Regions from separate parts of the Serratia liquefaciens ATCC 27592 genome, predicted to be linked through region 2. Evidence: predicted binding sites of a transcription regulator. Region 2 holds the regulator's gene; each other region holds the start of a gene.
What was found. Region 2 encodes CRP, which controls carbon source genes, mostly activating them, when cyclic AMP is high. Its sites were predicted from a motif close to ATGTGANNNNNNTCACAT; they were not measured.
Positions count from the first base shown of each region.

Region 1: a site for CRP is predicted at 6,360-6,377, ahead of M495_RS11520 (YjcB family protein). Genes of this name have one in related genera too.
Region 3: a site for CRP is predicted at 6,602-6,619, ahead of pth (aminoacyl-tRNA hydrolase). Genes of this name have one in related genera too.

Region 1 covers NC_021741.1:2,447,188-2,457,457, forward strand. The annotation lists gene M495_RS11490 (ABC transporter substrate-binding protein) at 1-992, shown strand, start outside; gene M495_RS11495 (ABC transporter permease) at 1,041-2,057, shown strand; gene ddpC (D,D-dipeptide ABC transporter permease) at 2,063-2,950, shown strand; gene M495_RS11505 (ABC transporter ATP-binding protein) at 2,950-3,954, shown strand; gene M495_RS11510 (oligopeptide/dipeptide ABC transporter ATP-binding protein) at 3,944-4,891, shown strand; gene lpxA (acyl-ACP--UDP-N-acetylglucosamine O-acyltransferase) at 4,903-5,691, opposite strand; gene M495_RS11520 (YjcB family protein) at 6,009-6,290, opposite strand; gene mrdA (penicillin-binding protein 2) at 6,583-8,508, shown strand; gene M495_RS11530 (penicillin-binding transpeptidase domain-containing protein) at 8,611-10,270, shown strand, end outside.
Region 2 covers NC_021741.1:4,842,268-4,852,537, reverse strand. The annotation lists gene M495_RS22675 (helicase HerA-like domain-containing protein) at 1-23, shown strand, start outside; gene M495_RS22670 (aminodeoxychorismate synthase component II) at 134-709, shown strand; gene argD (bifunctional acetylornithine/succinyldiaminopimelate transaminase) at 841-2,058, shown strand; gene M495_RS22660 (YccS/YhfK family putative transporter) at 2,196-4,271, opposite strand; gene crp (cAMP-activated global transcriptional regulator CRP) at 4,326-4,958, opposite strand; gene M495_RS22650 (OsmC family protein) at 5,338-5,745, shown strand; gene M495_RS22645 (phosphoribulokinase) at 5,782-6,651, opposite strand; gene M495_RS22640 (YheU family protein) at 6,803-7,036, opposite strand; gene M495_RS22635 (hydrolase) at 7,033-8,013, opposite strand; gene M495_RS22630 (LysE family translocator) at 8,133-8,735, shown strand; gene M495_RS22625 (PhzF family phenazine biosynthesis protein) at 8,746-9,528, shown strand; gene tauA (taurine ABC transporter substrate-binding protein) at 9,755-10,270, shown strand, end outside.
Region 3 covers NC_021741.1:2,041,749-2,052,018, reverse strand. The annotation lists gene prmC (peptide chain release factor N(5)-glutamine methyltransferase) at 1-337, opposite strand, end outside; gene prfA (peptide chain release factor 1) at 337-1,422, opposite strand; partial or broken gene hemA (glutamyl-tRNA reductase) at 1,454-2,718, opposite strand; gene lolB (lipoprotein insertase outer membrane protein LolB) at 3,434-4,057, shown strand; gene ispE (4-(cytidine 5'-diphospho)-2-C-methyl-D-erythritol kinase) at 4,054-4,920, shown strand; gene prs (ribose-phosphate diphosphokinase) at 5,094-6,041, shown strand; gene ychH (stress-induced protein YchH) at 6,226-6,504, opposite strand; gene pth (aminoacyl-tRNA hydrolase) at 6,818-7,408, shown strand; gene M495_RS09570 (SulP family inorganic anion transporter) at 7,448-8,977, opposite strand; gene ychF (redox-regulated ATPase YchF) at 9,309-10,270, shown strand, end outside.

The sequences.
Region 1 (10,270 bases), 2.4 Mb from region 2:
GGCTGGCGAACCATAGTGCCGGCTCTGGGGCGTACAAACTGGATCGCTGGCAAAAGGGCCAGCAGTTGGTGCTGGTGCCTAACCCGCATTACAGCGGTGCCAAACCGGCGTTTAAACGCGTCACGGTGAAAATCATCGGCGAAAGCGCCACCCGCCGTCTGCAACTGACCCGAGGCGACCTGGATATTGCCGAATCGCTGCCGATTGACCAGCTCACGGCGCTGAAAAGTGAAAACAAGGTTGCGGTGAACGAGTACCCGTCGCTACGGGTGACCTATTTGTACCTTAACAACGGCAAAGCGCCGCTTAACCAGGTGGATCTGCGTCGCGCCATCTCTTACGCCGTGGATTATCAGGGCATGGTGAAGGGCATTCTCGGGGGCAACGGCAAACAGATGCGCGGCCCGATCCCGGAGGGCATGTGGGGCTATGACGCCAATGCCCAGCAGTACAGTCAGGATGCGGACAAGGCCAAGGCAGCACTGGCGGCGGTGAAAGACAAACCCGCTTCGCTGAACTTCCTCTATTCGATCAGTGACCCTAACTGGGAGGCGATTGCGCTGTCGGTACAGGCCAGCCTGGCGACGGTCGGCCTCAACGTCAAACTGGAGAAGCTGGCCAACGCTACCATGCGGGATCGCATCGGTCAGGGTAATTACGATATCGCCATCGGCAACTGGAGCCCGGATTTCGCCGACCCCTATATGTTCATGAACTACTGGTTTGAATCCGACAAGAAAGGGCTGCCGGGCAACCGGTCGTTCTACAGCGATCCGCAGGTGGATGCCCTGTTGAAGAAAGCGGTATCGGTGTCCGATCAGCAGGTTCGCACCGCGGATTACCAGGCGGCGCAGAAGATCGTCATCGACCAGGCGGCCTACGTCTATCTGTTCCAGAAAAACTATCAGGTGGCGATGAACAAAGAGGTGAAGGGCTTTGTGTATAACCCGATGCTGGAGCAGGTGTTCAACGTTGGGCAGATGAGCAAGTAATTTTTTTCGGGCAGCCGTTTGGCTGCCCCTGCACCATGGGAAACCGCTATGAACGTTTGGAGCCTTATCCGTCAGCGCTGCTGGGGGTTGGTGCTGGTGATGTTCGGGGTGTGCGTGATCACCTTTACCATCTCGCACCTGATCCCCGGCGATCCGGCGCGCTTGCTGGCCGGTGACCGCGCCAGCGAGGAAATCGTCCAGCATATTCGCCAACAGCTGGGGCTGGACCAGCCGCTGTATGTGCAATTTGGCCGCTACGTGCTGGATTTGCTGCATGGCGATTTGGGGACTTCCATTCGCACCGGACGGCCGGTGCTGGACGATCTGCGCGCCTTCTTTCCCGCCACGCTGGAGCTGGCTTTTTGCGCTTTACTGTTGGCGATCGCGTTTGGCGTCCCGCTTGGGGTGGTGTCGGCAGTGTATCGTAATAAATGGCCCGATCATCTGGTGCGGCTGTTGTCGGTGACCGGCATCTCCACCCCGGCGTTCTGGCTGGGGTTGGGGGTGATTATCCTGTTCTACGGGCAACTGAATCTATTGCCCGGCGGCGGCAGACTGGACGACTGGCTGGATCCTCCCACCCACATCACCGGGTTTTACCTGCTGGACTCCTTGCTGACCGGCAACGGCGAGGCGTTCTGGAACAGCCTGCAACACCTGATCCTGCCGGCGCTGACGTTAGCCTTTGTTCATCTTGGGGTAGTGGCGCGCCAAATCCGCTCGGCGATGCTGGAACAATTGGGGGAAGACTATATCCGCACGGCCCGTGCCAACGGCCTTTCGCACTGGCGAGTGGTGCTTGGGCATGCGTTGCCCAACGCGTTGATCCCCTCGGTGACGGTGTTGGGGCTGGCTTTGGGGGACTTACTCTATGGCGCGGTGCTGACCGAAACGGTCTTCGCCTGGCCGGGCATGGGCGCTTACGTGGTGGATTCCATTCAGGCGCTGGACTTTCCGGCGGTGATGGGGTTTGCCGTGGTGGTCTCTTTTGCCTACGTGATGGTTAATTTGATCGTCGATCTGCTCTACCTGTGGATCGACCCAAGAATGGGGCGCGAGGGATAATGACAATGACTCAAATCGAACAACCACCGATCGCGGAACCCGTATTGCGCTATCTCAGCCTGCGCCGCGCCTGGTACCGGGTTCGGCGGAGTCCGCTGACGCTGCTGGGTGCTGCCATCATGATAGCCGTGCTGTTCCTGATGCTGTTCTCGCCGTGGCTGGTGCCGCATAACCCGGACGCCATTGACCTAACCGCGCGCTTACTGCCGCCTTCGCCCGAGCACTGGTTCGGTACCGACGAAGTGGGCAGGGACCTGTTCAGCCGAGTCCTGGTTGGCAGCCGTCAATCGGTGGCCGCCGGGCTGGCGGTGGTGGTATTGGCGGGGAGCATTGGCTCGCTGCTCGGCTGTTTCTCCGGCGTGATGGGCGGTACGGTTGATGCGTTAATTATGCGCTGCATGGATATCATGCTGTCGGTGCCGTCGCTGGTGTTGACCATGGCGCTGGCGGCGGCGTTGGGCCCCAGTTTGTTCAACGCCATGTTGGCGATTGCCGTGGTGCGCATTCCTTTCTACGTGCGGCTGGCGCGCGGCCAAACGTTAACGCTGCGTCATCAGGCGTATATGCAAGCGGCGCGCACCTTTGGCGCTTCGCGCTGGCATCTGATTGGCTGGCACGTGCTGCGCAATGTGATGCCGCCGTTGGTGGTGCAGGCGTCGCTGGATATCGGTACCGCGATCCTGATGGCGGCTACGCTGGGCTTCATCGGCCTGGGTGCCCAGCAACCGACCGCCGAATGGGGCGCTATGGTGGCCAATGGACGCAACTATGTGCTCGACCAATGGTGGTATTCGGCCTTTCCCGGCACGGCGATCCTGATCACCGCCACCGGTTTCAACCTGTTCGGCGACGGTCTGCGCGACCTGCTGGATCCTAAAACCCGGGGGCGCTGATGAGTGAAACCACCGTTTTATCAATCGATGAATTGCAGCTGGAGTTTCCGATTTACGGCGGCAGCGTCAAGGCGCTCAATCGCGTCTCGTTGCAGGTCAAGGCGGGCGAAATCGTCGGCGTGGTGGGCGAGTCCGGCTCCGGCAAGTCGGTCACTGCGATGATGACGTTACGGCTGCTGGCGGAAGAGGGTTACCGCGTGACCGGCGGTTCGCTGGAGATGCTGGGCACCGACGTGCTTAACGCCAGCGAGCGGCAAATGCGCCAGTTGCGCGGTGCGCGGGTGTCGATGATTTTTCAGGAGCCCATGAGCGCGCTCAATCCAACGCGCAAGATCGGCCGCCAGATGTGCGAGGTGATCCGCCTGCACCAGCGACTTTCCGCCTCGGCGGCTCGCGACAAGGCGATTCAGCTGTTACAGGAAATGCAGATTGCCGATGCACCGCGGGTGATGGAGCGATATCCGTTTGAGTTGTCCGGCGGTATGCGCCAACGGGTGCTGATTGCCATGGCGTTTTCCTGCGAACCGGAACTGATCATCGCTGACGAACCCACCACTGCGCTGGACGTCACGGTCCAGCGTCAGGTGTTGCGTTTGCTACAGCAGAAGGCGCGAGCCAGCGGCACGGCGGTGCTATTTATCACTCACGATATGGCCGTGGTGTCGCAACTTTGCGACCGGGTGTATGTGATGTACGCAGGACACGTGATTGAGAGTGGCGCCACCGCCAATGTGATTGAGCATCCCAGTCATCCGTACTCCATTGGGCTATTGCTGGCGGCGCCGGAGCGTGCCGAACCGCGCAGCCTGCTGCAGGCTATCCCCGGTACGGTGCCCAACCTGAGTGCGTTACCGCCAGGCTGCGCTTTTAGCAACCGTTGCCGCCATGCTGACGCTCAGTGTCGGCTTACGCCGAGGCTTACGCCATTGGTGGCAGAGCCGAGCCAAAGGGTAGCCTGTTGGCATCCGCAGTCTGTCGATTTGGAGGTGCAAAATGAACGTTGAGGCACTGCTGGAACTGCGCGACGTGCGATTACGTTTCCCCGCCAGCTATAACTGGCGCGGCAAGCCGCGAGAGTATGTTCATGCGCTCAATGGGTTGGATCTGAACATTATGCGCGGCGAAACCTTGGGCATCGTTGGCGAGTCCGGCTGCGGCAAAAGCACCCTGGCGCAGTTGCTGATGGGGTTGTTGAAGCCCAGCAGCGGCGAGCTGCTGCGGGCGCGCAATGCCGGCTCCTGGTTTGGCAGCGGCATGCAAATGGTGTTTCAAGATCCGCAGTCATCGCTCGATCCGCGCCTGCCGGTATGGCGAATTATCACCGAGCCGGTGTACGTGCAGCAACACAACAGCGTGGCGGAACGACGGGCGCAGGCGGCGGAGTTGGCTCAGCAGGTGGGACTGCGGCCGGAGGCGATTGACCGGTTGCCGCACGAGTTTTCCGGCGGACAGCGACAGCGTATCTCCATCGCCCGCGCACTGTCGTCACAGCCGGACATCATCGTGCTGGACGAACCTACTTCGGCGCTGGATATTTCGGTGCAGGCGCAGATCCTCAATTTACTGGTGGAACTGCAACGCCAGCGCAACCTGACTTATGTGCTGATCTCGCATAACGTTTCGGTGATCCAGCACATGAGCGATCGGGTAGCGGTGATGTATCTGGGGCAGATTGTCGAATTGGGGCCGACCGCGCAGGTGTTGCGCCAGCCTCAGCACCCTTACACCCGGTTGCTGTTGGATTCGGTGCCCCGTACCGGCCGTTCACTGAGCGACAGCGCAATTGAAGACCGCAAAGGGGAATTACCGGGCAACCGTCAGTTGCCGCAGGGCTGCTTTTTTCGCGAACGTTGCCCTTACGCCGGCGAGGGGTGCCAGCGACCGCAAAGTTTGAGAGTCAATTTGGGCGGCACGGCGGTGCGTTGCCATAAGGTAGGATGACGGCGATACGCTCAGCGGATAATGCCGCGCGTCGAGCGTGTGAAGAAGTCGAGGAACAGGCGTAGCAATGGGTATTCCACGCTCAGGTGGATAACCTCTTGCCGTACATCCTCCAACGCCATCGACCGGTGATACAGCATGTCGTAGAGAGCGTGAATAACTCGCTGTTGTTGCGGATCGGCGGCCAGAAAAGCCGGCGCTGCCAGATGCAGGCCGTCAGGTTTGGCGCGATGGCCGCCGGCCTGAACAAAGGGCGGCAGATCCTGCACCAGCAGGGCACCGTCGGCAACTTTTGCATGGGCACCGATAATGCAAAATTGGTGTACCGCGCACCGGGCGCCGACCCATGCAGCATCGCCCATCTCAACATGCCCGGCCAGGCCGCTGTGCTCGCCGACGTAAGCACCGTTTCCGATGACGCAGTCGTGGGCAACATGCACATTATCCCGCAGGTGATTGTCGTTACCGATGACGGTGCGCTGGCGCCCCTGTACCGTACCGCGATGTAGGGTGGCGTAATGGCCTATACGGTTACGATCGCCAATGATTAACGAGGTCGGTTCATCGGCATACTTCAAATCCTGGCTGGCTTCGCCGATCGAAGAAAACGAGCCGAAAACGTTGTCGCGGCCGATACGGGTCAGGCCGTTAATTACCGAGTGCGAGGCAACAGTGGTGCCTTCGCCTATCTCAACCCCGGCGGAGATGACGCAAAAAGGCCCGATACGCACGTGCGCACCGATCATCGCGCCGGGCGCGATCAGGCTGTTGTCTGCAATAAGGGCAGAGGGAGAAATCATCACGTTTCCTGATGGCGGCGCGTGGCTATCCATCAGCCAGGCCAGTCATCGGTTAATTATTAAGCCGGATTCTGGATTAATTGGGGGAAACAGGAACGCGTGGGCAGGAAGTTTGCCTTCCGGTCGGTGTGACAAGGTTTGTCTGCGGCCAGCATAAGCCGGTATTTGCCTCAGACTGCTACCTTATATTTTATTTATTTTGTGAACCTTTGGGTAATAACGGGATGTTACCACCGGCGATTTCAACTCTTTGCTCTGCAGGGCTGAAAATGGTCAGGCTGACAACGGTCAATTCCGTCGCCAGCGAATGCCATAACTCAGGGCAGTGGCCAATCGGTAGGGGTGTTACTGACGACCTCGACATACATGTCCCAGGCGTGGGACCAGAATTGCGTAAAGCCTTCCTGACTGAAGCTAATACCCATCAGGCCCATCACGAACCAGCAGGTGGTGAACAACCCGAGGCTGCTGAACATAAATGCCATGCCGTTGCGGCTGGTCTTACGGCAAACGACGTTTAGCTGGCTGGCCATAAACATCATAACGGCGCTAAGCAACTCCCAGCGCATCATAATAAAACCTGTGGCAATGGCACTCATCGAACGGGATCCTTGGTGATAAAGCTGCTCCCGGCGAGCGGCCGGAAGGTCAGGGCAACGGGTGAAATAGTGTGATCTGTGTCACATTGTAGCACTGGGATAAATCGCTGCTCAATCCCTGAGCGGGAGAAAAATCGGCATTTGGTAACATTCCAACATGCTGAAACATTTATGCCATTTCATTAGCAACCTTTTAATGGGGAGCGCAAACCAATAACGCTATGCTTGCCGACTTTTCACTGCCCTGATTTATCTTGGGAAAATGTGACGTCTGACAGGTAACTCGCCACGTATGGCCCTATTAAAAGATAAAATTCGCGACCATTCCGCCGAAGAAATGTTGTTTATACGCCGCGCCGGCGTGGCAATGGTGTTGGTTGTCGCCTGTTTTGGCGTGTTGATCCTCAACCTGTACCGCCTGCAGGTAAAACAGCATGCGTTCTACCAGACGCGATCCAATCAAAACGACATCAAGATGGTGCCGATTGCCCCCAGTCGCGGGCTGATTTTCGACCGCAACGGCATTGCGCTGGTGCGTAACATTACGCTGTATCAGATCCAGATTATCCCCAGCAAAATCGACAATATGACTGCGCTGCTGCAGGCGCTGACGCCGATTGTCGATCTGACCCCCGAAGACATCGCCGCTTTTCGCGATGACATGCACCACAATGGCCGCTACAAGCCGGTTACCTTGAAAAGCGGGCTGACGGAAACCGAGGTGGCGCGCTTCGCGGTCAATCAATACCGTTTTGACGGGGTGACGATTGACACCTATCAGCAGCGGGAATATCCCTACGGTGCCGAACTGGCCCACGTGGTGGGTTACGTGTCTAAAATCAACGATGGCGATTTGAAGCGGCTGGACAAGGCGGGCCTCAGCGAGAACTATGCCGCCGACCACAATATCGGCAAGCAGGGCATCGAGGCTTATTATGAGTCAGAGTTGCATGGCACCACCGGTTATCAGGAAGTCGAAGTGGATAACCACGGTCGCGTGATACGCCTGCTGAAAGAACAACCGCCACAGGCGGGCAAAAACATTTACCTGACGCTCGATCTGCCGCTGCAGCAATATATCGAATCGGTGCTTAAAGGGCAGCGGGCAGCAGTGGTGGTGGAAGACCCGCGCGACGGTGGCATTTTGGCCATGGTCTCCAGCCCCAGTTACGATCCCAACCCTTTTGTGAAGGGCATCAGCTATCCCGCGTATAAAGCTCTGCTGAGCAACCCCGATCTGCCGCTGATTAACCGCGTCACGCAAGGGCTTTACCCACCGGCATCCACGGTGAAGCCTTACATGGCCACTTCCGCGCTGTTTGCTGGAGTGATCACCCCCAACACCACCTTCTTTGGCGCTCCGACCTGGACCTTACCGGGTACCCAGCGCCGTTATCGTGACTGGCTTAAAACCGGGCATGGCATGCTGAACGTGACCAAGGCGATAGAGGAGTCCGCCGATACCTTCTTTTATCAGGTGGCGTTTGAAATGGGCATTGACCGTATTCACAGCTGGCTAAGCCAGTTTGGTTACGGTCAGGCGACCGGGATTGACCTTAACGAAGAGTATCGCGGCGTGCTGCCAAGCCGCGAATGGAAACAGCGGGTGCATAAAAAAGCCTGGTATCAGGGGGACACCATCTCGGTAGGCATCGGCCAAGGATATTGGGTGGCTACGCCGATCCAGATGGTGAAGGCGTTAACGACGCTGATCAACAACGGCAAGGTGAAAACGCCCCATTTGTTGTACTCCATGCGGCAGGGCAACCTGGTGAGCCGCTACCAGCCACCGGTAGAGAGTGCACAGATTGGTGATGCCAAATCGCCGTACTGGGGCATCGTTCGCAATGGCATGTACGGCATGGCCAATCTGCCAAACGGCACCGGTTATAAGCTGTTCCATACTGCGCCGTATCAGATTGCCGCCAAGTCCGGGACTTCACAGGTGTTTGGTCTGAAAGAGAATCAGACTTATAACGCCAAAATGATCCCGGTACGGCTGCGCGACCATATTTTCTATACGTTGTTCGCGCCTTATAAAAATCCGCGGGTGGCGATGGCATTAATTCTGGAAAACGGCGGTGGTGACGGTGTGGTCGCGGGGCCGACGGCCCGGGCGATCCTCGACCATATTTTTGACCCGGCCAACGCCCCGCAGCCTGAGGTTAACCAGAAAGTTAAACCGGAGTTAAACGATAGCGCGGATGTGCAACAGTAAACGCGTTTGTTTTTACTTTCTTACAAACTGCAATCTTCTAACTATTTCTGTCAGGGTAGACTGAAATAATCACATAACTTTAATAAAAACGCAGGGTTAACAGTGGCGCCATTAACAAAAAAAAGCGGTAAAAATTATTCGACCCTTCGCTTTGGTTGGATTTGCGGCGGGATCCTGGTTTGCTTTTTCCTGCTGGCCTTTCGGGTCGGCTATTTGCAGTTGCTGGAGCATCAGCAGTTGGCGGATCAGGCCGATCAGCGTTCGATTCGCACCCAGGTGCTGCCCACCAACCGGGGGATGATCACCGACCGTAACGGCGAGGCCTTGGCCGTCAGCGTGTCATCGAAAGATATTGTGTTGGATCCCAAGCATATTCTCGACACCCATACCGATATCGGCAATGAACGCTGGCAGAGCCTGGCCAACGTGCTGAAAATGCCGCTACCCGAGGTGCAAAGGCTGATCCAGGCTAATGCCCACAAGCGTTTTGTCTATCTGGCGCGCAAAGTCGAAGATGATAATGCCGATTACATCAGCAAGCTGCGTTTAACCGGCGTCAGTACCCTGCAGGACTTCAGCCGTTTCTACCCGATGAGCCAGGATGCCGCCGGGCTGATCGGCATTGTCGGGCAGGACAATCAGGGTCTTGAAGGTATCGAGCTGGGCTTTAACCACCTGCTGCAAGGCAAGAACGGCCTGCGGGTTTACCAGAAGGACGGCAGCGGGGCGGTGATTGGCGTGATCAAGAACGTCGATCCTGTGCCGCCGCCGAATGTCACGCTGAGTATTGATAAATTCATCCAGTACGTGCTGTACGCGCAAATTCGCGACGGCGTGGTGGCAAACCAGGCCGATTCCGGCTGTGCGGTGCTGGTAAAAGTGAATACCGGTGAAGTGCTGGGGATGGCCAGCTACCCGTCATTCAACCCGAACAACTACGCCAATACCCCGGCCAAAGATATCCGCAACGTGTGCAGCAGCGACAGTTTCGAACCGGGTTCTACCGTGAAGCCGGTGGTGGTGATGGTCGGGCTGGAACACCGGTTGATTAAACCGGATACCGTACTGGACACCACGCCTTACCGGGTCAATGGTCATTTGATCAAGGACGTAGGCCACTGGTCGAAATTGACCATTACCGGCGTGCTGCAAAAATCCAGCGACATCGCAGTTTCACATATTGCGCTGGCGCTGCCCGCTACCGTACTGCCTGCGGTTTACAAGAGCTTTGGCTTGGGTAGACCGACCGACCTGGGCATCGGCAACGAAAGCAGCGGTTATTTGCCGCAGCACCGCGAACGCTGGGCTGATATCGAACGCGCAACCTTCTCGTTTGGTTATGGTTTGCGTGTGACCCCGTTACAGATGGCGCGTGAATACGCGGCTATCGGTTCCTATGGCGTTTATCGGCCATTGTCGATCACCCGAGTGACGCCACCGGTGATGGGGCAGCGCATTCTGCCAGAAGATACGGTAAAAACCGTGGTGCATATGATGGAAAGCGATGCCTTACCGGGGGGCAGCGGGGTCAGCGCTGCGGTACCGGGTTACCGTTTGGCGATTAAAACCGGTACCGCAGAGAAAATGGGCACCAACGGCAAATACGACGGCGGTTACATTAACTACACCGCCGGCGTGGCGCCGGCCAGCGATCCGCAGGTGGCGCTGGTGGTGATGGTCAACAACCCGAAAGCAGGCAAGCACTTCGGTGGTTCGGTGGCTGGCCCGGTGTTCGGCAAGATCATGGCGCAGGTATTGGAAC
Region 2 (10,270 bases):
TCATGGGCGGTCGCAAGAAGTAAGCTGAAATTATCGATAGCGGCAGTATCGTGAGGGCGTTGTATACTGCGCCCGTGTAAATCGGGGCGGCATATTCGCCCCTACGATTGCGATGATGTCTGTTGGAAACACTATGCTGCTGTTGATCGATAACTACGACTCTTTTACCTATAACCTTTACCAGTACTTTTGCGAATTAGGCGCGGAAGTGCTGGTGAAGCGTAACGACGAGCTGCAACTGGCCGATATCGAAAGGCTGGCGCCGCAGCGTCTGGTGATCTCTCCTGGGCCCTGTACCCCGAATGAAGCCGGCATCTCATTAGTTGCCATCCAACATTTTGCCGGCAAGCTGCCGATCCTCGGCGTTTGTCTGGGGCACCAGGCGCTGGGGCAGGCATTCGGTGCTAAGGTGGTGCGCGCCCGCGAGGTGATGCACGGCAAGACCTCGGCGATCCGCCATCTCGACAGCGGTGTTTTTCGTGGGTTGAACAACCCGCTGACCGTTACCCGTTACCATTCGTTGGTGCTTGAAGCTGCTACTTTACCGGACTGTTTTGAAGTTACCGCCTGGAGTGAGCGCGACGGCGTACGCGATGAGATCATGGGCATCCGCCACCGGCAGTTGGCGCTGGAAGGGGTACAGTTCCACCCAGAAAGCATCCTCAGCGAACAGGGGCATCAGCTGTTGAATAATTTCCTTAAAAGTTAATTGTTTAGATTTTTTTTAGTCGCCAAGGTGATTTGCGTTTGCCCTTTAATGGTTTTTTATGCATATTTTGTGATTATATTTTCATTCAATTGCCATTAAAAAACTGAGTTACTTTCAGGGTGGACCCCATAATGACCGAAAAATCTGCAGTAACCCGCAGCACCTTTGATCAGGTTATCCTGCCTGTTTATGCACCTGCTCAGTTTGTCCCGGTCAGGGGCAAAGGCAGCCGCGTGTGGGACCAGCAAGGGAAAGAGTACATCGATTTCTCCGGCGGCATTGCGGTGACGGCGTTGGGGCACTGCCACCCGGCGTTGGTTGAGGCGCTGAAACAGCAGGGCGAAACCCTGTGGCATACCAGCAACGTGTTCACCAACGAACCGGCGCTGCGCCTGGCGACCAAGCTAATTAACGCCACCTTTGCCGATCGGGTGTTTTTCGCCAATTCCGGCGCAGAGGCTAACGAAGCTGCCTTCAAACTGGCGCGTCATTATGCGATTACCCGCCACAGTCCGTACAAAACCAAAATCATCGCGTTCTATAACGCGTTTCACGGCCGCACGCTGTTTACCGTCTCCGTCGGCGGACAGGCCAAATATTCCGACGGCTTTGGGCCCAAACCGGCTGATATCGTACACGTGCCGTTCAACGATCTGGCCGCGGTGAAAGCGGTGATGGACGACCATACCTGCGCGGTGGTAATGGAGCCGATCCAGGGTGAAGGGGGGATTACCCCGGTAGACGCCGACTTCCTCAAGGGCGTACGCGAACTGTGCAACCAGCATCAGGCGCTGCTGGTATTCGACGAAGTGCAAAGTGGTATGGGGCGCAGTGGCAAACTGTTCGCCTATATGCACTATGGCGTGACGCCAGACATCCTGACCACCGCCAAGGCGCTTGGCGGTGGCTTCCCGGTTAGCGCGATGCTGACCACCGAAGAGATTGCCTCGGTGATGCAGGTGGGTACCCATGGCACCACCTACGGCGGCAACCCGTTAGCCTGCGCGGTGGCGGAGGCGGCGCTGGACGTGATCAATACGCCAGAAGTGCTCAGTGGCATTGAACTGCGTCATGGACTGTACGTGCAGGCGTTAAAGCAGATTGGCGAGAAATATGGTGTTTTCAGCGATATTCGCGGCATGGGGCTGCTGATCGGTGCCGAATTGACGAAAAATCACCACGGTAAGGCGCGTGATTTCCTGACTGCCGCCGCTGCACGCGGGTTGATGATCCTCAATGCCGGGCCAAACGTGATCCGTTTTGCGCCTTCGCTGGTGGTAGCAACCGAGGATATTGACGAAGGGATGGCGCTGTTTGAGCTGGCCGTGCAGGACGTGATTGGCGCTTAATGCATAAGGGCACCGAGGGTGCCCTGAGTTTGATGACAAAGTGGTCTGTGAGCCCGAGATACTCGGGCCTGGTGCACCGAGGGGCGGTCTCCCTAATAACAAGCTTTGTCAGCAGTCTGAGGGCGCCGGCGGCGCCCTTATTGATCGCGCAGTTTGCGTTTCAGCCAGATACCATGGTGCGGACGCTGGCGCCAGGCCAGTGACGAAATGGTGTGCATGACGCTCAGGTGGGACAAAATGCGCCGCAGATGGCGTTCCATTTCAGTCACCGGCATATCCGGCTGCAAATCCGGTGGCTGCATAATGCCGTTGCCACTGCTCGGCCCGTCGTATTCAAGCCGCTGCTGACAGCTTTGCAGCGCGATTTCACAAGACTGCAGATACTCCTCTGCCAGCTTTGGCGTCAGCATATAGTGCTCGCGCGCCAGAATGGTCATCGCATTCAGGTGTTCGACAATAAACTGGCTGTGCGTAACCCACAGGCGCATATCTGCCAGGTAGCTCGATTCAAATCCCGGCTCCTGCATCGCCTGATTGAGTGAGGTGAACAGCGCGTTATGCGCCTGATTGACCTGCATGCGGGCATAAGCCAGCGCGCTGGGATCGGGTTCTTGCTCTTCCAGCAACAGGCGCAGCGCCTGCTGATCGTTTTCCAACGCCTGGTGGGCGTTCTTGCGTAGCAGACCGCTTTGCCACTGTGGCCACAGCCAGATGGTACTACCGAACACCAGCACGCAGCCGATCAGCGTGTCGATCAGGCGCGGCACCAGGAAGTGGGTGCCGTTCAGTGCCAACAGTTGCAGGGTGTAAACCGCCGTCACCGTAAAGCCAATTACCGCCAGCCCGTAATTTTTACGTGAAACCAGATAGGCCAGCAGCGTGATCACCAGCATCACGCCCAGCGTCTCAGCCTCGGGCAGCTGCAGCTGCAGTAACCCGGCGGCAATCACCAACCCAACCAGAGTGCCGAGCGCACGGTGCTGGATGCGTACCCGGGTGGCGTTGTAGCCGTTTTGGCTCACCAGCATGATGGTCAGCAAGATCCAGTAAGGTTTTGGCAGATTGAATATCATCCCCAGGCTGCTGCCCGCTGCCAGGGTGACTCCCAGCCGAGCCGCATTGCGCAGGGCGTTGGATTTGAACGACAGGTAACTGACCAGCGCGGGCCAGAATGGCAGACGGTTTTGATTGGCCATCAGATCGCGTCGGTAGAGTGGGTGCTGGGTGCGCAGCAGGCGGGCGATGCGGCTGAAGTGGTAATAACAGAATTGGCCGACCGGGTTATCCGGGTGTTGCGCCGCCACTTTTTCCAGGGCTGCCAGCTCATGATCCATGTTGAAACGCTGAGAATGCTGATGATAGAGGATATCGTGCGCTACCGTGCGCAGCCGATTGGCAATCACCTGTGCATTGCGGCGGATAATGGCTTCGGCCTGGCTCTGCTCTACCAGTTTTTGGACTTCTTCCGGCAGATGCAGGCTGACGGTGATATGTTCCTGCAAATCCAGCGCGACCTGAAAGGTGCGTTGCAGGCGCTTTTGTTCGAGATTGCTGGCATGGGGCAGAAAATTAAGCTGCTGATACAGCAAGGTGATCAGGTCCATGACCTTTTGCTGGCGCACCAGCAGCGGTGGTAAGGCGGTCTGCGGATCGGTGTGCTGGGTCAACAGCGAATATTTGGCTTCGAAGTAGTCCGCCAGCTCCAGATAGAGCTGATTGAGCGACTCGCGCATCGGTTGCTCTTTCCACAGCTTGAACCAGAACCAGGTAAACAGGCCGTACCAGGCGGTACCCACGATATATAACACCGGCGCGTGCCAAAGCGGCACCGTACCGGCCATGCTGAGGGAGAAGATGGCGGCAACCAGCGCGGCGGGCAGCAGGCGGGCGTGCAGTGGGCTGATTTCGCCGCTGACGCCAAGCAACAGTGCCAGACCGAGCATCAATGCGGGCAGCGGTACTTGCCACAGCAGTGCCTGTTGCAGCAGCAGGCTGCTAAGCGCAAAGAGCGAGCCGCCGACGATCAGGCGTTTAAAGAAGCGTTTGTGGGGCGTGTCCAGCCCGGCGATGTTGCAGCAGGCGGGAACCAGGGAAAATAGTAGGCCGTATTGCAGTTGGCCGATCAGCAGCCCGAGCAGAACCGGCAGGCACAGCACCAGCGTTTGTCGCAGTGCATAGTTGACTTCCGGATGATAAATCAGTCGGCGCCACATGATAAATCGGGGCATAAAAAAACGGCGCGAATTATCGCGCCGTTTTTTCAGTGATTAACGGGTGCCGTAAACGACAATAGTTTTGCCGTGAGCGGAGATCAGGTTTTGATCTTCCAGCATTTTCAGAATACGACCCACGGTTTCACGAGAGCAACCGACGATCTGGCCAATTTCCTGACGGGTGATTTTAATCTGCATGCCATCCGGATGGGTCATGGCATCAGGCTGTTTCGCCAGGTTCAGCAGGGTTTGCGCGATGCGGCCCGTAACGTCCAGGAAGGCGAGGTTACCCACTTTCTCAGAGGTTATCTGCAGGCGGTTTGCCATCTGGGCAGACAGGCGCATCAGGATGTCCGGGTTTACCTGAATCAGCTGGCGGAATTTCTTGTAGGAAATTTCAGCCACTTCACAGGCGGTCTTCGCCCTAACCCAGGCGCTACGCTCCTGACCTTCTTCAAATAATCCAAGCTCGCCGATGAAATCCCCCTGGTTAAGGTAGGACAGGATCATCTCTTTACCTTCTTCATCCTTAATCAGCACCGCGACGGAGCCTTTGACGATGTAGTAAAGCGTTTCGGCTTTTTCACCTTGGTGAATCAGCGTACTTTTGGATGGATATTTGTGGATATGGCAATGAGACAGGAACCATTCGAGAGTAGGGTCTGTTTGCGGTTTGCCGAGAACCATTCGCTGTTATCCTCTGTTGTTATCGCTGCCTTGTGTCACAGGGGTCAGAGTTCCCTGTAAAACGTGCTGTCGCCGTTGTTTTAATGGTGGCTATCAGCAGGTTTTGAGGCGTGTCATAAATATACGCTGTCGCTCTAGCATATTAACTTGCCGGGAGAGCTGCAAGCTACATTCTGTTAACATACCGGTAAAGGAGCCTTTCCCTGGGAGTTTCCCTGAAATCAGTGTCCCGGAAAGATTTATTGCGGCTCTGTTTGTAGCACAGAGTGAGGCGGGTGTCTCGTGTTGTCTCGCTTCAGCATGATTAGCATCAGGTTCCGTTGCCAGTTTCTATGCGAAAGCGTACTCTGATTTTAAGAAATTAACCGGAGTGACCAGCATGCAGGCAAGAGTTAAGTGGGTGGAAGGGCTGACGTTTCTGGGTGAATCCGCGTCTGGCCATCAGGTATTGATGGACGGCAACGCCGGCGATAAAGCACCCAGTCCGATGGAAATGGTGCTGATGTCAGTAGGGGGCTGCAGTGCTATCGACGTGGTGTCGATCCTGCAAAAAGGACGCAACGACGTACGTGATTGCGAGGTGAAACTGACCTCTGAACGCCGCGAAGAAGCGCCACGGTTGTTTACCCATATCAACCTGCATTTTATCGTGACCGGCAAAGATTTGAGCGACAAGATCGTGGAACGTGCGGTCAACCTGTCAGCTGAGAAGTACTGTTCGGTTTCACTGATGCTGAGCAAAGCCGCCAGCGTGACCCACAGTTTTGAAATCCGCGACCTGGCGTAACGGATAAAGGGGCGCGGTTGTACCGCGCCCCGTAGATTACTCGATTTTTTTCCCTTCCAGCAGTCGCTGCACCAGCGGCGCCATGATCAGTTCCATCGCCAGCCCCATTTTGCCACCCGGCACCACCAGCGTATTGATATGCGAGATAAAAGATCCCTGCAGCATTGCCAGCAGATAAGGGAAGTCGATCTGGTCCAGCCCGCGGAAGTGGATCACCACAAAGCTCTCGTCCAGCGAAGGGATAGCCTTGGCGGCGAACGGGTTGGAGGTGTCTACCGTCGGCACCCGTTGGAAGTTGATATGGGTACGTGAGAACTGCGGCGTGATGTAGTTGATGTAGTCTTCCATCGAACGAACCACCGAATCCATTACCGCTTCGCGGGAGTGACCGCGTTCACCGGTATCGCGGATCAGCTTCTGGATCCATTCCAGGTTCACGATCGGTACTACGCCGACCAGCAGATCGACGTGTTTGGCCACGTCGATGTGTTCAGTCACGACGCCACCGTGGAGCCCTTCGTAGAACAGCACGTCGGTCGGTGCCGGCAAGGCTTCCCATGGGGTGAAAGTGCCGGGAACCTGATTATAGGGTACCGCTTCATCGTAGGTATGAAGATACTTGCGTGAGCGACCGGTGCCGTTTTTGCCGTAGTCGAGAAAGCTTTGTTGCAGCAGGCCGAAGTCATTGGCTTCGGGGCCGAAATAGCTGATATGGCGGCCGAGATCGCGCGCTTTGCGGATCGCCGCGTCCATTTCCGGCCGGGTGTAGCGGTGGAAACTGTCGCCTTCCAGCTCGGCGGCGCGGATGTTCAACTGCTGAAAGATTTTACGGAACGCCACGCTGGTGGTGGTGGTGCCGGCCCCGCTGGAGCCGGTCACTGCGATAACGGGATGTTTGGCGGACATGGTGGTAGGTCACTCCGTGTTAAATGCGCAGGCGTCAGATATGATTATTGGTCTGTTTGACGCCCTTTCGCCAAGGGCAAAATTCCGCGCGTTGGTTTGCAATAACCCATTGTTACCTGATTTTTTCCGTCAGTCATAGAACCGATCGCCACTAAATTTCTTCCTGCCCGGCGCGGAACTGGCCGCGTGGCATGATGTTGACGGTCTCATGCAGTTCTGACCAAACCAGCAGCACCTCGCCGTTTTTCAACTGGCGGCGCACGTCTTCCACTTTCTGTTCCAGCGAGCGTTCGTGCTCGCCGTAGTCGGTGCCTTCGCGTAACACAAAGGACTCGATCAGGCTGTTTAGGGTCTCAGTTTCCAGTTCTTTCCAGGGGATAATCACGTGGTTGTGTCCAGATAAGGGGAAAGCCAGGATGGAATACGGTATTCCAGCCACATTTGGGGGTGTTTCAAGGTGCCGCCGACAAAACCGACGTGGCCGCCAAACTCGGTCAACTGATACTCAATGTTGTGCGGCAGCGTGGTGACCTCGGGGATCACTTCGTCGGTCATAAAGGGATCGTCTTTGGCATGGATGATCAATAACGGCGTCTGGATCGCCGGCAACAGCGGCAGGGCGCTGCAACGGCGATAATAATCACTGGCGTCGCTGAAGCCGTGAATGCGCGAGGTAATGGCGTCATCAAAGTCGCGGATCCGGCGCAACGCTTTGAGCTGCGGCAGCTTGAGCGGCAACGTGTCAGGGTAGTGCAGCAGCTTGCGGGTGGCATTTTGTTTGAGTTGCCCAAGCAGATAGCGCTGATAAACGCGCGAAAAGCCTTGTTCCATACGCCACGAACAGGGCTCCAGCATCAGCGGTGCTGAAACCACGACAGCCGCCTGCAGCAGACTGTCCGCCCCCTGCTGTGCCAGGTAGCAGGCCAGCATGTTGCCGCCGAGCGAGACCCCGACCGCGGCGGTGGGGGCTTCGCCGTAGGTTGCGCGCAGCCACCTCAGAAAGAAACGCGCATCTTCCGTTTCTCCGGAGTGATAGATGCGCTGCTTGCGGTTCGGCACGCCGCTGCAGCCGCGAAAATGCATCACCACGCCAAGCCAGCCTTTTTCACGCCAGGCGCTGAGCTGACCGTGAGCGTAGGGGCTGTAGAAATTGCCTTCCAGTCCGTGGAACAGTACCACGCGCGGCTTGCCGGCAGCCTGAGCCGGATCTTCGCTCCAGGCGAGATCGACAAAGTCGCCGTCGGGCAATTCCAGCCGTTGCCAATGTGGTTTTAGCTGCACGCGGCGGCGCACCAGCCTTGGCAGCAGCGTCTGCAGATGCGGATTACTGGCCCCGGTCAAAGGGCGAAAGGATTCATGCATAACCTGAGTAAAAATCTTATTGGCGGCTATTGTGGGATTAATAGTGCGCTGTTAGCTTCACTATCCTGAACTGACAATAATACTGCAAAAAATCACCCTGGGTGAGGAGCACCCACCTCATGGAACCGAGTTTATTTCTTTCGATGTTAGGCTTCCTGTGGGTCGCCGCAATCACGCCAGGCCCTAATAATATGTTGCTGACCACCTCCGGCGCCAATTTTGGTTTTATGCGCTCGCTGCTGTTGATGATAGGCATCATGCTGGGGATGCAAAGTATTTTGCTGCTGGTGGCGTTCGGGGTCGGCAGCCTGATCCTGGTTTATCCTGCGCTGCACCTGGTGCTGAAAATCCTCGGCAGCCTGTACCTGTTATGGCTGGCGTGGAAAGTGGCCACTGCCGCCTATGAAAAGCTGGAGACCGACGTGGCGCCGCCCAAACCGATACGCTTGTATCAGGGCTGGCTGTTGCAGTTCCTTAATCCCAAGGCCTGGCTGATGGCGCTGGGGGCGGTGGCCAGTTTTAGCCTGGCAGGCGACAGGTACAACACGTCGATTGTGGCGATCTCGCTGGGCATTTTGGTGGTGAATATCGTTGCCGGGGTGATTTGGCTCGGCTTCGGCACGGTGATTGGCCGCCTGTTACGCAGCAAAAAGGCCTGGATCATCTTTAATCTGTCTATGGGGCTGCTGACGGCGGCCTGTGTGTTACTCATCTGGCATTAAGGAGTTGCAGATGGCAGAAAATTACTTCCACGTAGTGGCCTTCACCGGCGAAGGGCTTCGCGGCAATCCGGCCGGCGTATGCCTGCTGAAACAGCCGTTGTCGACCGCCGAGATGCAAGCGATCGCCAATGAGCTGAGCCTGCCTGAAACCAGCTTCGTCTGGGACGATGGCGATATGTCGGCCATTCGCTGGTTTACTCCCCATCGTGAGGTGGATCTGTGCGGCCACGGCACGCTGGCGGCGGCGCACGTGATGTTCAGCGCGGTCAATCCGGCGTTGCAGGATATCCGTTTCCGTTCGGCAAGCGGTGATTTGTACGTTAAGCGCGACGCCGAAGATGGCGAACGCTTGATCCTGGATTTTCCGTCCCGACCGCCGCAAAAAATCGCGACGCCTGCCGGGCTGAGCGCGCTATTGGGCGTTGAACCGCAGGAAGTGTGGCAAGCCAATGCGCTGCTGGTGGTGCTGGAAAACGAAGCGCAGGTGCGAGCGTTGCAGCCGGATATCCCGGCGTTGATTACTTTGGCCGGGCGCGCGGTGATCGCCAGCGCACCGGGCGAAACGGTGGATTTCGTTTCGCGCTATTTCACGCTGGACGGCGGTGAGGATCCGGTTACCGGCTCTGCACACTGCACGTTGATGCCTTACTGGAGCGCCCGTCTCGGCCGCCATCAATTACACGCGCGGCAGATTTCGGCGCGCGGCGGTGAGCTGTTCTGCGAACTGAAAGGCGACCGTACCCTGATAGGCGGCTATGCGCAGATTTTTTTGCGTGGCGAACTGAGCCTGTAAGCAGATGGGGTTCGTTTCAACCAGCCACCGCCCGTGACTTTTTATCTTAATGTGAGAACACTGACGCGGGCCCCTAAAAGATTCCCTGGAGGGATTCCGCCACATCGGGATGATTTGATTAAATATTCCCATAAGTAATAACGCAGAGTTTTTTATTCTTTTATAGCTCGCCAACGCTCGGATAAAACTGTCAGCAACTGAACAGACTTTTATCAACGGAGCGATCATGGCGAGCAAACTCTTTGCATTACGCAGCGCGGTACTACTGGCGTTGTCACTCGGCACAGCCAGCGCCTATGCGGTGGACGTGACCGTGGCCTACCAGACTTCGGCGGAACCCGCCAAGGTGGCGCAGGCGGAAAACAGCTTCGCCAAACAGTCCGGCGCTACCGTTGACTGGCGCAAATTCGACAGTGGCTCCAGCGTGCTGCGCGCATTGGCTTCCGGGGATGTCCAGATTGGCAACATCGGTTCCAGCCCATTGGCGGTGGCCGCCAGCCAAAAACTGCCTATCGAAGTGTTTTTGATCGCCTCCCAGCTCGGCAGTTCCGAAGCGCTGGTGGTGAAAAAAGAGATTAAAAGCCCGCAGGATCTGATCGGTAAGCGCATCGCCGTACCCTTTATCTCAACCACGCACTACAGCCTGTTGGCTTCTCTGAAGCACTGGGGTATCAAGCCAGAGCAGGTCAAAATCCTCAATCTGCAACCGCCGGCCATCGCCGCGGCCTGGCAGCGCGGTGAT
Region 3 (10,270 bases), 2.4 Mb from region 2:
TGGCGCAAGGGGATGAGGGCAAAAGCTCCAGCGCCAACTCCACCAGGCATTCGGTGTCCGGACGCGGGATCAGGGTGGCGGGCGATACCGACAGCGGCAACGACCAAAATTCGCGCTCGCCAATCAGATAAGCTACCGGCTCACCGCGTTCGCGGCGCGCCAACAATCTCTCCAACTGCTCTTGCTCTTGCGGCGTCAGCACGGTTTCGCCAAACGCCATCAGGAAAGTTCTGGCCCGGCCGGTCACGAACCCCAGCAGGATTTCCGCATCGCGTCGGGCGCTTTCACTCTGCGTCAGGCGGGCAACCGCCGCCTTCAGCCAGGATTGATAGTCCATTACTCCTGCTCGGCGGACAGCGCAGCGAGCTGGTCAGCCTGGTATTCCTGCACAATCGGCTGGATCAGCATGTCGAGCTTGCCTTCCATCACCTCGTCCAGACGGTACAGCGTCAGGTTGATACGGTGGTCAGTGACACGCCCCTGCGGGAAGTTATAGGTGCGGTTGCGGTCTGAACGATCGCCACTGCCCAGCAGGTTACGACGGGTTGAAGCCTCCGCCTGCTGGCGCTTGGCCATTTCTGCAGCACGGATACGCGCCCCCAACACCGCCATCGCTTTGGCTTTGTTCTTGTGCTGTGAGCGCTCGTCCTGACACTCCACCACAATGCCGGTCGGCAAGTGGGTAATACGGATCGCCGAGTCGGTGGTGTTAACGTGCTGACCACCTGCGCCTGAGGAACGGAAGGTGTCGATTTTCAGATCGCCCGCGTTGATCTCCGGCAGTTCAGCCTCCGGTATTTCCGGCATCACTGCCACGGTGCACGCGGAGGTATGAATACGCCCCTGCGACTCGGTTTCCGGCACGCGCTGTACGCGATGACCGCCGGATTCAAATTTGAGCTGGCCGTAAACACCGTCGCCAGAAACCTTGGCAATCACTTCTTTATAACCGCCATGCTCGCCTTCGTTGGCGCTCATGATCTCGACGCGCCAGCGGCGCATTTCGGCATAGCGGCTGTACATGCGGAACAGGTCGCCGGCGAAAATCGCCGCTTCGTCGCCGCCGGTCCCGGCGCGCACTTCCAGGAAACAACCGCGCTCGTCATCCGGATCTTTCGGCAACAGCAGCAGTTGCAGCTGCTGTTCCAGCTCTTCCGTCGCGGCCTTGGCCTGTTTCAACTCTTCCTGCGCCATTTCACGCATTTCCGGATCGTCCAGCATCATTTCCGCCGTAGCCAGATCGTCCTGCACCTGACGCCATTCCAGGAAACAGCGGCTGACATCGGTCAACTGTGCATATTCGCGCGACAGCGCACGGAACCGATCCTGCTCGGCAATAACGCCGGCATCGCCGAGCAGCGCCTGCACTTCTTCATGGCGCTCTTGTAACGCTTCCAGTTTGGCAACAATAGAAGGCTTCATGCGTGGTATTAAACCCTGTTAAAAGAGAAAACTAATGCTGATCCAGCCCGAGGCTGTCGCGTAATAATTGCAACCGCTCCACGTCGCCATCGCCGGCGGCCTGCTGGAGGGATTTGGTAGGGGCATGAATAAGACGATTGGTTAGCCGATGGGCCAGCTCGTGGATAACCTGCTCCACGTCGGCGCCCTGCGCAATCGCGGCCAGGGCTTTGGCTTCCATTTCCGCACGGATCTGATCGGCCTGCGAGCGGTAGTCGCGGATGGTTTCCACTGCGCCCTGTGAGCGCAGCCAGGCCATAAAGTTGGTGCTTTCCTGCTGAACGATCGATTCCGCCTGCACCGCCGCGGCTTTGCGCTGCGCCAGGTTGCTTTGAATGATGGCGTGCAGATCGTCCACGCTGTACAGATAGGCGTTGGCCAGCTTGCCTACTTCCGGTTCGATATCACGCGGTACGGCGATATCCACCAGCAGCATCGGCTGGTTGCGACGCGCTTTCAGCGCGCGCGCTCCACCATCCCTTTACCGATGATCGGCAGCGGGCTGGCGGTAGAACTGATGATGATATCGGCGTCCGCCAGGCGTTCGTCGATTTCCGGTAATGTGATCACTTCCGCGCCAACTTCGTCCGCCAGCAATTGCGCACGTTCGCGGGTACGGTTGGCAATAATCATATGCCGAACTTTGTGCTCGCGCAGATGGCGCGCCACCAGTTCAATGGTTTCACCGGCGCCCACTAGCAGCACGTTCAATTCGGCAAGTGATTCGAAGATTTGGCGCGCCAACGTACAGGCTGCAAAGGCCACAGAGACCGCGCTGGCACCGATTTCGGTTTCGGTACGTACGCGTTTGGCGACAGAGAAGGATTTTTGGAACAGCCGCTCAAGCTCACCGGAAAGCGACTGGCCGCGTTGCGATTCGGCAAAGGCTTTTTTCACTTGGCCGAGGATCTGCGGTTCACCCAACACCAGCGAATCCAGCCCGCTGGCTACGCGCATCAGATGGCTGACGGCGTCGTTGCCGTGGTGCCAATACAGGCTTTTGCTCACTTCTTCCGGGCGCAGATGGTGGTATTCACACAGCCAGGCAACCAGCTGTTCATGAATATGTTCCTGTTGTTCCACGCTAAGATAAAGTTCGGTGCGGTTACAGGTAGACAACACGACACCGCCCTGCACCAACGGTTGTTGGAGCAAGCTGGTTAGCGCCTGTTCGATCGACTCTGGGGAGAAGGTCACCCTTTCACGCAGAGAAACCGGAGCGGTTTTGTGATTTATACCTAACGCCAGCAGGGTCATTGCTTCGAGTAATACTTCTTTTGGTACGGGTTCTCGTTGAACGGCATTCTACTTGATGCGCGGGCTCAATAAAAGTAACAACCGCATCTTCCGTTCAATCGCTGAAATAGTCAGCAGCAATCGATAAATCGCTAATAAATACAGCGGGATGACTATTAATTCGACGACATAACATACTGAATTTTAGTGCAGTATGCGATATTCCGCACAGTATTCAGCAATAACGATAGCCCCTAAGCCGCCAGGCGGTGATCAAATATCCGGCGTTTACCAACCTAAAGTGCCGCAACGAAAGGTGGGATCCAAAAGAAAAGAGACCTGCTGACAAAAAACATGCTTTGCCTGAAGATAAAAAAATGCCGCACCCGCGAAGCATAACAGCGAAATAACAATGCGTACTGACAGCTTCATGACCTTGTATTCTCCTCCGGCGATGAACTATTGCAGCATACCGCTAGCAACCTCAACTAAACGCCAACGGCCTCCGCCCGACCAGAGAGATATTCTTGTACCCACAGCGGCAGGGTTGGGTGATTGTGTTAATCTTATGTGCAAACGCAGCGCATACCCCCGAGGCTAACAGCGGTGACAAAGCCGGGCAGATTCAAAGCGATGCAGCAAAAAATTGACGCGCCGGCGCTGCCCCGCTAGCGTAAACGCTAATACCAAGGTCTCGCTGTGCGTGCCCGTAAGGACAAAAGGACAAGAGAAAGTTATGCCAATCCGCAAAGTTAGTTTGCTACGCCTGATCCCGCTGGCCAGCCTGGTGCTGGCTGCCTGTACCACCACCAAACCCAGCGGCCCGGCCACCAGCCCGACATCACCGCAATGGCGCGCCCATGAGCAAGCGGTGCAACAGCTTGAGCAGTATCAGACCCGGGGCTCTTTCGCCTACCTGTCCGATCAGAAAAAAGTCTACGCGCGCTTCTTCTGGCAGCAGTATTCGTCTGATCGTTACCGCCTGCTGCTGACCAACCCACTTGGCAGCACCGAGCTTGATCTCAACGTGCAGAAAAATGTGGTGCAGTTGACCGACAATCAGGGCAAGCGCTATGTCAGCGACAATGCCGAAGAGATGATCCGCAAACTGACCGGTATGGCAATCCCGCTGGATAACCTGCGCCAATGGATGCTCGGCCTGCCGGGTGAAGCCAACGACTTCAAGCTGGATGACCAGTATCGCCTGAACTCGCTGACCTACCAGCAAGGCGGACAGACCTGGACCGTTGACTACCAGGACTACAACAACAGCCTGCAACCGCAGTTGCCAAGCCGACTTGAGCTGAAACAGGGTGACCAGCGCATCAAACTGAAAATGGATAATTGGACGCTCAAATGATCCGTCAGTGGCCATCGCCAGCTAAACTTAATTTGTTTTTATACATTACCGGCCAACGTGAAGATGGCTATCACCTGTTGCAGACGCTGTTTCAGTTTCTGGATTACGGCGACACGCTGACCATCGATGTGCGACAGGATGACCGTATTCACCTGCTGACCCCGGTGGCGGGCGTGCCGGATGAAGAAAACCTGATTGTCCGCGCCGCACGTCTGCTGCAACAGTATTGCGATCGCCATGGACTGAATACCGCGCCACGGGGTGCCGACATCAGCATCGAAAAGCGGCTGCCGATGGGCGGCGGGCTGGGGGGTGGCTCCTCCAACGCCGCTACGGTGCTGGTTGCGCTGAATGAACTGTGGCGCTGCGGTTTGAGCGACGACCAGCTTGCAGAACTGGGGCTGGCGCTCGGTGCCGACGTCCCTGTTTTCGTGCGTGGCCATGCAGCGTTCGCCGAAGGCATCGGTGAGCGTTTGCAGCCGGCCAACCCACAGGAAAAATGGTATCTGGTGGCGCATCCGGGGGTCAGCATCCCTACCCCGGCAATTTTTGGCGATGCGGAATTAAAAAGAGACACCCCGGTTCGTCCGTTAAGTGTGCTGTTACAGGCAACTTACGCAAATGATTGCGAACCTATAGCAAGAAAACGTTTTCGCGAGGTTGAACAGCTTGTTTCTTGGCTGTTAGAATACGCGCCGTCACGCCTGACTGGCACAGGTGCTTGTGTGTTTGCTGAATTCGACACAGAAACCGCCGCCCGTCAGGTGTTAAATCAAGCCCCGGAGTGGATACGTGGTTTTGTAGCGCGTGGCGTTAACGTCTCTCCACTACATCGCATCCGTTCCGGGCAGATGAAACCGTAGTTCTCGTTTCGCTGCGCAGGGTCATTCACACCTGGCCCTGTAATCCCTGCGCCGCTTCGGTTTCACGTTGTTTTTTTACACACCCGTATGATATTGCGCCGGCGTCGCTAACTGCCCCTTAGCGAAGGCCGAATGACAATATCTTCTCTGGACGCATGCCTGAGGTTCTTCTCGTGCCTGATATGAAGCTTTTTGCTGGTAACGCCACCCCGGAACTAGCACAACGTATTGCCAACCGTTTGTACACCAGCCTTGGTGACGCCGCAGTAGGTCGTTTTAGCGACGGCGAAGTGAGCGTGCAAATCAACGAAAATGTACGCGGCGGTGATATTTTCATCATCCAGTCCACCTGTGCCCCTACCAACGACAACCTGATGGAACTGGTCGTTATGGTAGATGCCCTGCGTCGCGCCTCCGCAGGTCGTATTACTGCTGTTATCCCTTACTTCGGTTATGCCCGCCAGGATCGCCGCGTGCGTTCTGCTCGTGTGCCAATCACGGCCAAAGTTGTAGCCGATTTCCTCTCCAGTGTAGGGGTTGACCGCGTTTTGACGGTGGATCTGCACGCTGAACAGATCCAAGGCTTCTTCGATGTTCCGGTAGATAACGTGTTCGGTAGCCCGATCCTGCTGGAAGACATGCTGCAACAGAATCTGGAGAACCCAATCGTGGTTTCCCCAGACATCGGCGGCGTAGTGCGCGCCCGCGCAATCGCCAAACTGCTGAATGACACCGATATGGCTATCATCGATAAACGCCGCCCGCGCGCGAACGTTTCTCAGGTGATGCACATCATTGGTGACGTAGCAGGCCGTGACTGTGTACTGGTTGACGATATGATCGATACCGGCGGTACCTTATGTAAAGCGGCTGAAGCGTTGAAAGAACGCGGTGCCAAGCGCGTATTTGCCTACGCGACGCACCCGATCTTCTCCGGTAACGCCGTGGAAAACATCCGCAACTCGGTAATTGATGAAGTGATTGTCTGCGACACCATTCCGCTGTCTCCAGAAATCAAGGCCCTGAAAAACGTACGCACTCTGACGCTGTCTGGCATGCTGGCTGAAGCCATCCGCCGTATCAGCAACGAAGAGTCAATTTCTGCGATGTTCGAGCATTAATCAGTTCTCTTTTCGGTGCGGCGCCCTGCCGTACCGAAGGGATTGATGGCCCGAAAGCAGAAAAAGAAAAACCCGTTGGTGCATAGCAGCAACGGGTTTTCTACGGGTAGTCAAACATGACCTTAAGCCTTAATGCGCGGCAGATTTCCTTTGCCGTAACGCCTGTTCCCTTCTCTCTTTCTAATCAATGTGACGAACGATGATGATCGTTGCGGCAACGTTTATCAAAGTGTTTTACCCACCAGTAACGATCCGCTACCTGCTCACGACCGCCAATACGCGCACCTACCAGCCACAACAACGCACCCACGAAGATACTCATGATTGCGCCATGGGCGAAAAACTGCGGCAGGTTGAACTGCGAAACTTCAGCAACAATGGAGTATCCGACACCGCCGATCATCACGACCAGGCCCAGCCCCATAAAAAAGTTGCCCATTCTGTCCGCGTTTCTACGTTTCATATGCCACCTCCATAGTGCTATGTGCCAACCGGGATAACTCTCTAACTGGTTAACCCACTTTGATAAGTTAAGTATAGACCCTGGTTGGACAAGGTGATTGCGGAGAGGATCACAAATGGTAAAGAAAACATGACAAAACTTTACCAGAATGAGTCTATTAGCGATCAAATTGAATGATTCCGCTAATGAATTATTCTCTTTTCTGACTATAGTTCCGTCAATACGCGACCGGACATATCAGGATTTTGTCATTCGTGGCGTCGGCAGGTAGACTATTGCCCTTTCCATTATATCGATCATAGCGAATCTCCCAGTGAGCAGTATTAAATTGATAGTCGGCCTGGCGAATCCGGGCGCTGAATACGCGCAGACGCGGCACAACGCCGGCGCCTGGTACGTCGATTTACTGGCCCAGCGCCATAACCAGCAGCTCAAAGAAGAGAGCAAGTTCTTCGGCTACACCGCCCGGCTGAACCTGGCCGGCAACGATGTGCGGCTGTTGGTGCCTACCACCTTTATGAATCTCAGCGGCAAAGCGGTATTGGCAATGGCCAATTTCTACCGCATCGAGCCGGACGAAATCCTGGTGGCGCATGACGAGCTGGATATTCCCCCCGGCGTTGCCAAGATCAAACTGGGCGGCGGCAACGGTGGCCACAACGGGCTGAAGGATATTCAGAACAAATTTGGCAATAACCCGAATTTCTATCGCTTGCGCATCGGCATCGGCCACCCGGGCGATAAAAACAAAGTGGTAGGTTTCGTGCTCGGCAAGCCGCCGGCCAGCGAGCAAAAAATGATTGATGAAGCGATCGATGAAGCCGCACGCTGTACGGAAGTGCTGCTGACTGACGGGTTGGAAAAAACCGTTCGTCGCCTGCACAGCTTCAAGGCGCAGGCCTGATCATCGTTGCAGCGGGCATCGCGCCCGCTGCAATCTGCCTTAGGTGCGCAGTTTAAAGGTTTCTTCGCCGACGTTAGCGTCATCGGTTTGGTAGCCCTCTTCCGCCACGTAATATTGCGGATCGTCCAGTTCATGGCTGCAAAACGGGCCGGCCTGTTTCAATAGGCGTACACAGTCACCGCTCAGATGACGTAGCCGAATGGTTTTCCCCGCCGCCAGATAGCGTGCCGTCAGCTTATCAATCGCCTCCACACCGCTGGAATCCATCACCCGGGTACCGGCAAAATCCAGCACCACATTTTGCGGATCGTTTTTCGGTTCGAACAGTTCGGCAAAGGCCGTGGTGGACCCGAAGAACAGCGGCCCGTCCAACTGATATACCGCCACCTCACCTTCCACCCGATGCTGACGCACGCGAATACGTGCCTGCTGCCAGGCAAATACCAGCGCCGAAATGATCACCCCGCTGATCACCGCCATCGCCAGATCGGTAACGATGGTAATCAGGGTCACCAGCAGCATCACCAGCGCATCTGCCTTCGGCATCCGGCGCAGACGGCGCAGCGAGCTCCACTCAAAGGTGTTGTAACACACGACCAGCATCACCCCGGCCAGCGCCGCCACCGGCAACAGGCCGATATAGCCCGACAGGCTGACCACAAACAGAATCAGCAGTATCGCGCCAACCACGCCGGAGATGCGCCCACGCCCGCCTGAAGTGAAGTTGATGATCGACTGGCCAATCATTGCGCAACCGGCGAAACAACCAAACAGGCCACAAACCGCGTTGCCTGCCCCCTGGGCGATGCTCTCGCGGTTGCCGTTGCCTTTCTTGCCGCCCATTTCATCCAGCACCGTCATGGTAAGCAGCGATTCGATCAGCCCCACCAGCGCGATTACCACTGCGTACGGCAACACCACTTTCAGCATCTCGAGGGTAAAAGGCGCCATCGGCAGGCTGAAGTGCGGTAATGCACCGGAAATGTCCGCCAAATCGCCGACCCGCAGCGTTTGCAGGTTAAACCCGATTGCCAGAGCAGACACCACGATAAGCGCCGCCAGTGACGCGGGGATGATGCGCGTTAACCGTGGGAAGAACACCACCACCAGGATCGCCAGAGCCACCAGCCCATACATCAGCGGCCCCTGCCCGGCAATCATATGCAGTTGCGCCAGCATAATGACAATCGCCAGCCCGTTCACGAAGCCGTGAACCGCGGGCAGCGGCACCAGCCGGATAAACTTACCCAGGCGGAAAATGCCGATCAGGATTTGGATAACCCCGGCAAAAATCGTCGCCCACAGTACGTACCCCATGCCGTACTGCGCCGCCAGGCTCATCAGCACCACCACTATCGACCCGGCCGCACCCGACACCATGCCCGGCTTGCCGCCAAACAGCGCGGTGACCAGCCCGATAATAAAGGCGGTGTGCAACCCGACGATCGGAGAAAGCCCGGCAACCAGCGAAAAGCCGACCGCTTCCGGGATCATTGAAACCGCCACCACAAAGCCCGCCAGCACCTCGTTCTTGACGGCCGACAGCCTGAAATTGTTCAGGTTAAACATGGATTATTCACTTCTGACAGATAAAACACATTCCCGCAGCACGGGAACCAAGGCCGCAGGGCGCGGCAAACCTCAGGAGGGAAAGAGCTTAGGGTGGACTGGGCAAGAAGGACATCCGGCACGTTTCCTGTAGGTTAATCAGAAGTGTCAGTATGTGTAAATGTGATCCAAATCTCAATCAAAAACCGGCACTGCCTCGGCATTTACCCATCACACACAGCCAGATCGAGAAAAACGGCCATTACGTGTATAATGGCGCCATTATTTCGTCCTTTATGCAGTGGGTTAAACCTAACCGGCTGATAGTTAAGATATTTAAGGTGATAACAACATGGGATTCAAATGCGGTATCGTCGGCCTGCCTAACGTAGGCAAATCCACCCTGTTCAACGCGTTGACCAAAGCGGGTATCGAAGCAGCCAACTTCCCGTTCTGCACCATTGAACCTAACACCGGTGTGGTGCCGATGCCCGATCCGCGTCTGGACCAGCTGGCCGAGATCGTCAAGCCACAGCGTATCCTGCCGACCACCATGGAATTCGTCGACATCGCCGGCCTGGTCAAGGGCGCGTCCAAAGGTGAAGGTCTGGGTAACCAGTTCCTGACCAACATCCGCGAAACCGAAGCGATTGGCCACGTGGTTCGCTGCTTCGAAAACGACAACATCATCCACGTTAACAACAAAGTTGACCCGGCTGATGACATCGACGTCATCAATACCGAACTGGCGCTGTCGGATCTCGACACCTGCGAACGCGCGATCCACCGCGTACAGAAGAAAGCCAAAGGCGGCGACAAAGACGCGAAAGCGGAACTGGCAGCTCTGGAAAAATGCCTGCCACAGCTGGAAAACGCCGGCATGCTGCGTGCGCTGGATCTGTCCGAAGAAGACAAAGCGGCAATCCGCTACCTGAGCTTCCTGACGCTGAAACCAACCATGTACATCGCCAACGTCAACGAAGACGGTTTCGAAAACAACCCGTACCTGGACAAAGTGCGTGAAATCGCTGCGGGCGAAGGCTCGGTTGTGGTTGCCGTGTGCGCCGCAGTAGAATCCGATATCGCCGAGCTGGAAGACGAAGACCGCGAAGAATTCATGGCGGAACTGGGCCTGGAAGAGCCGGGTCTGAACCGCGTGATCCGCGCCGGTTACGAGTTGCTGAACCTGCAGACCTACTTCACCGCCGGTGTGAAAGAAGTCCGCGCCTGGACCATCCCGGTTGGCGCTACCGCCCCGCAGGCAGCCGGCAAGATCCACACCGATTTCGAAAAAGGCTTTATCCGCGCCCAGAC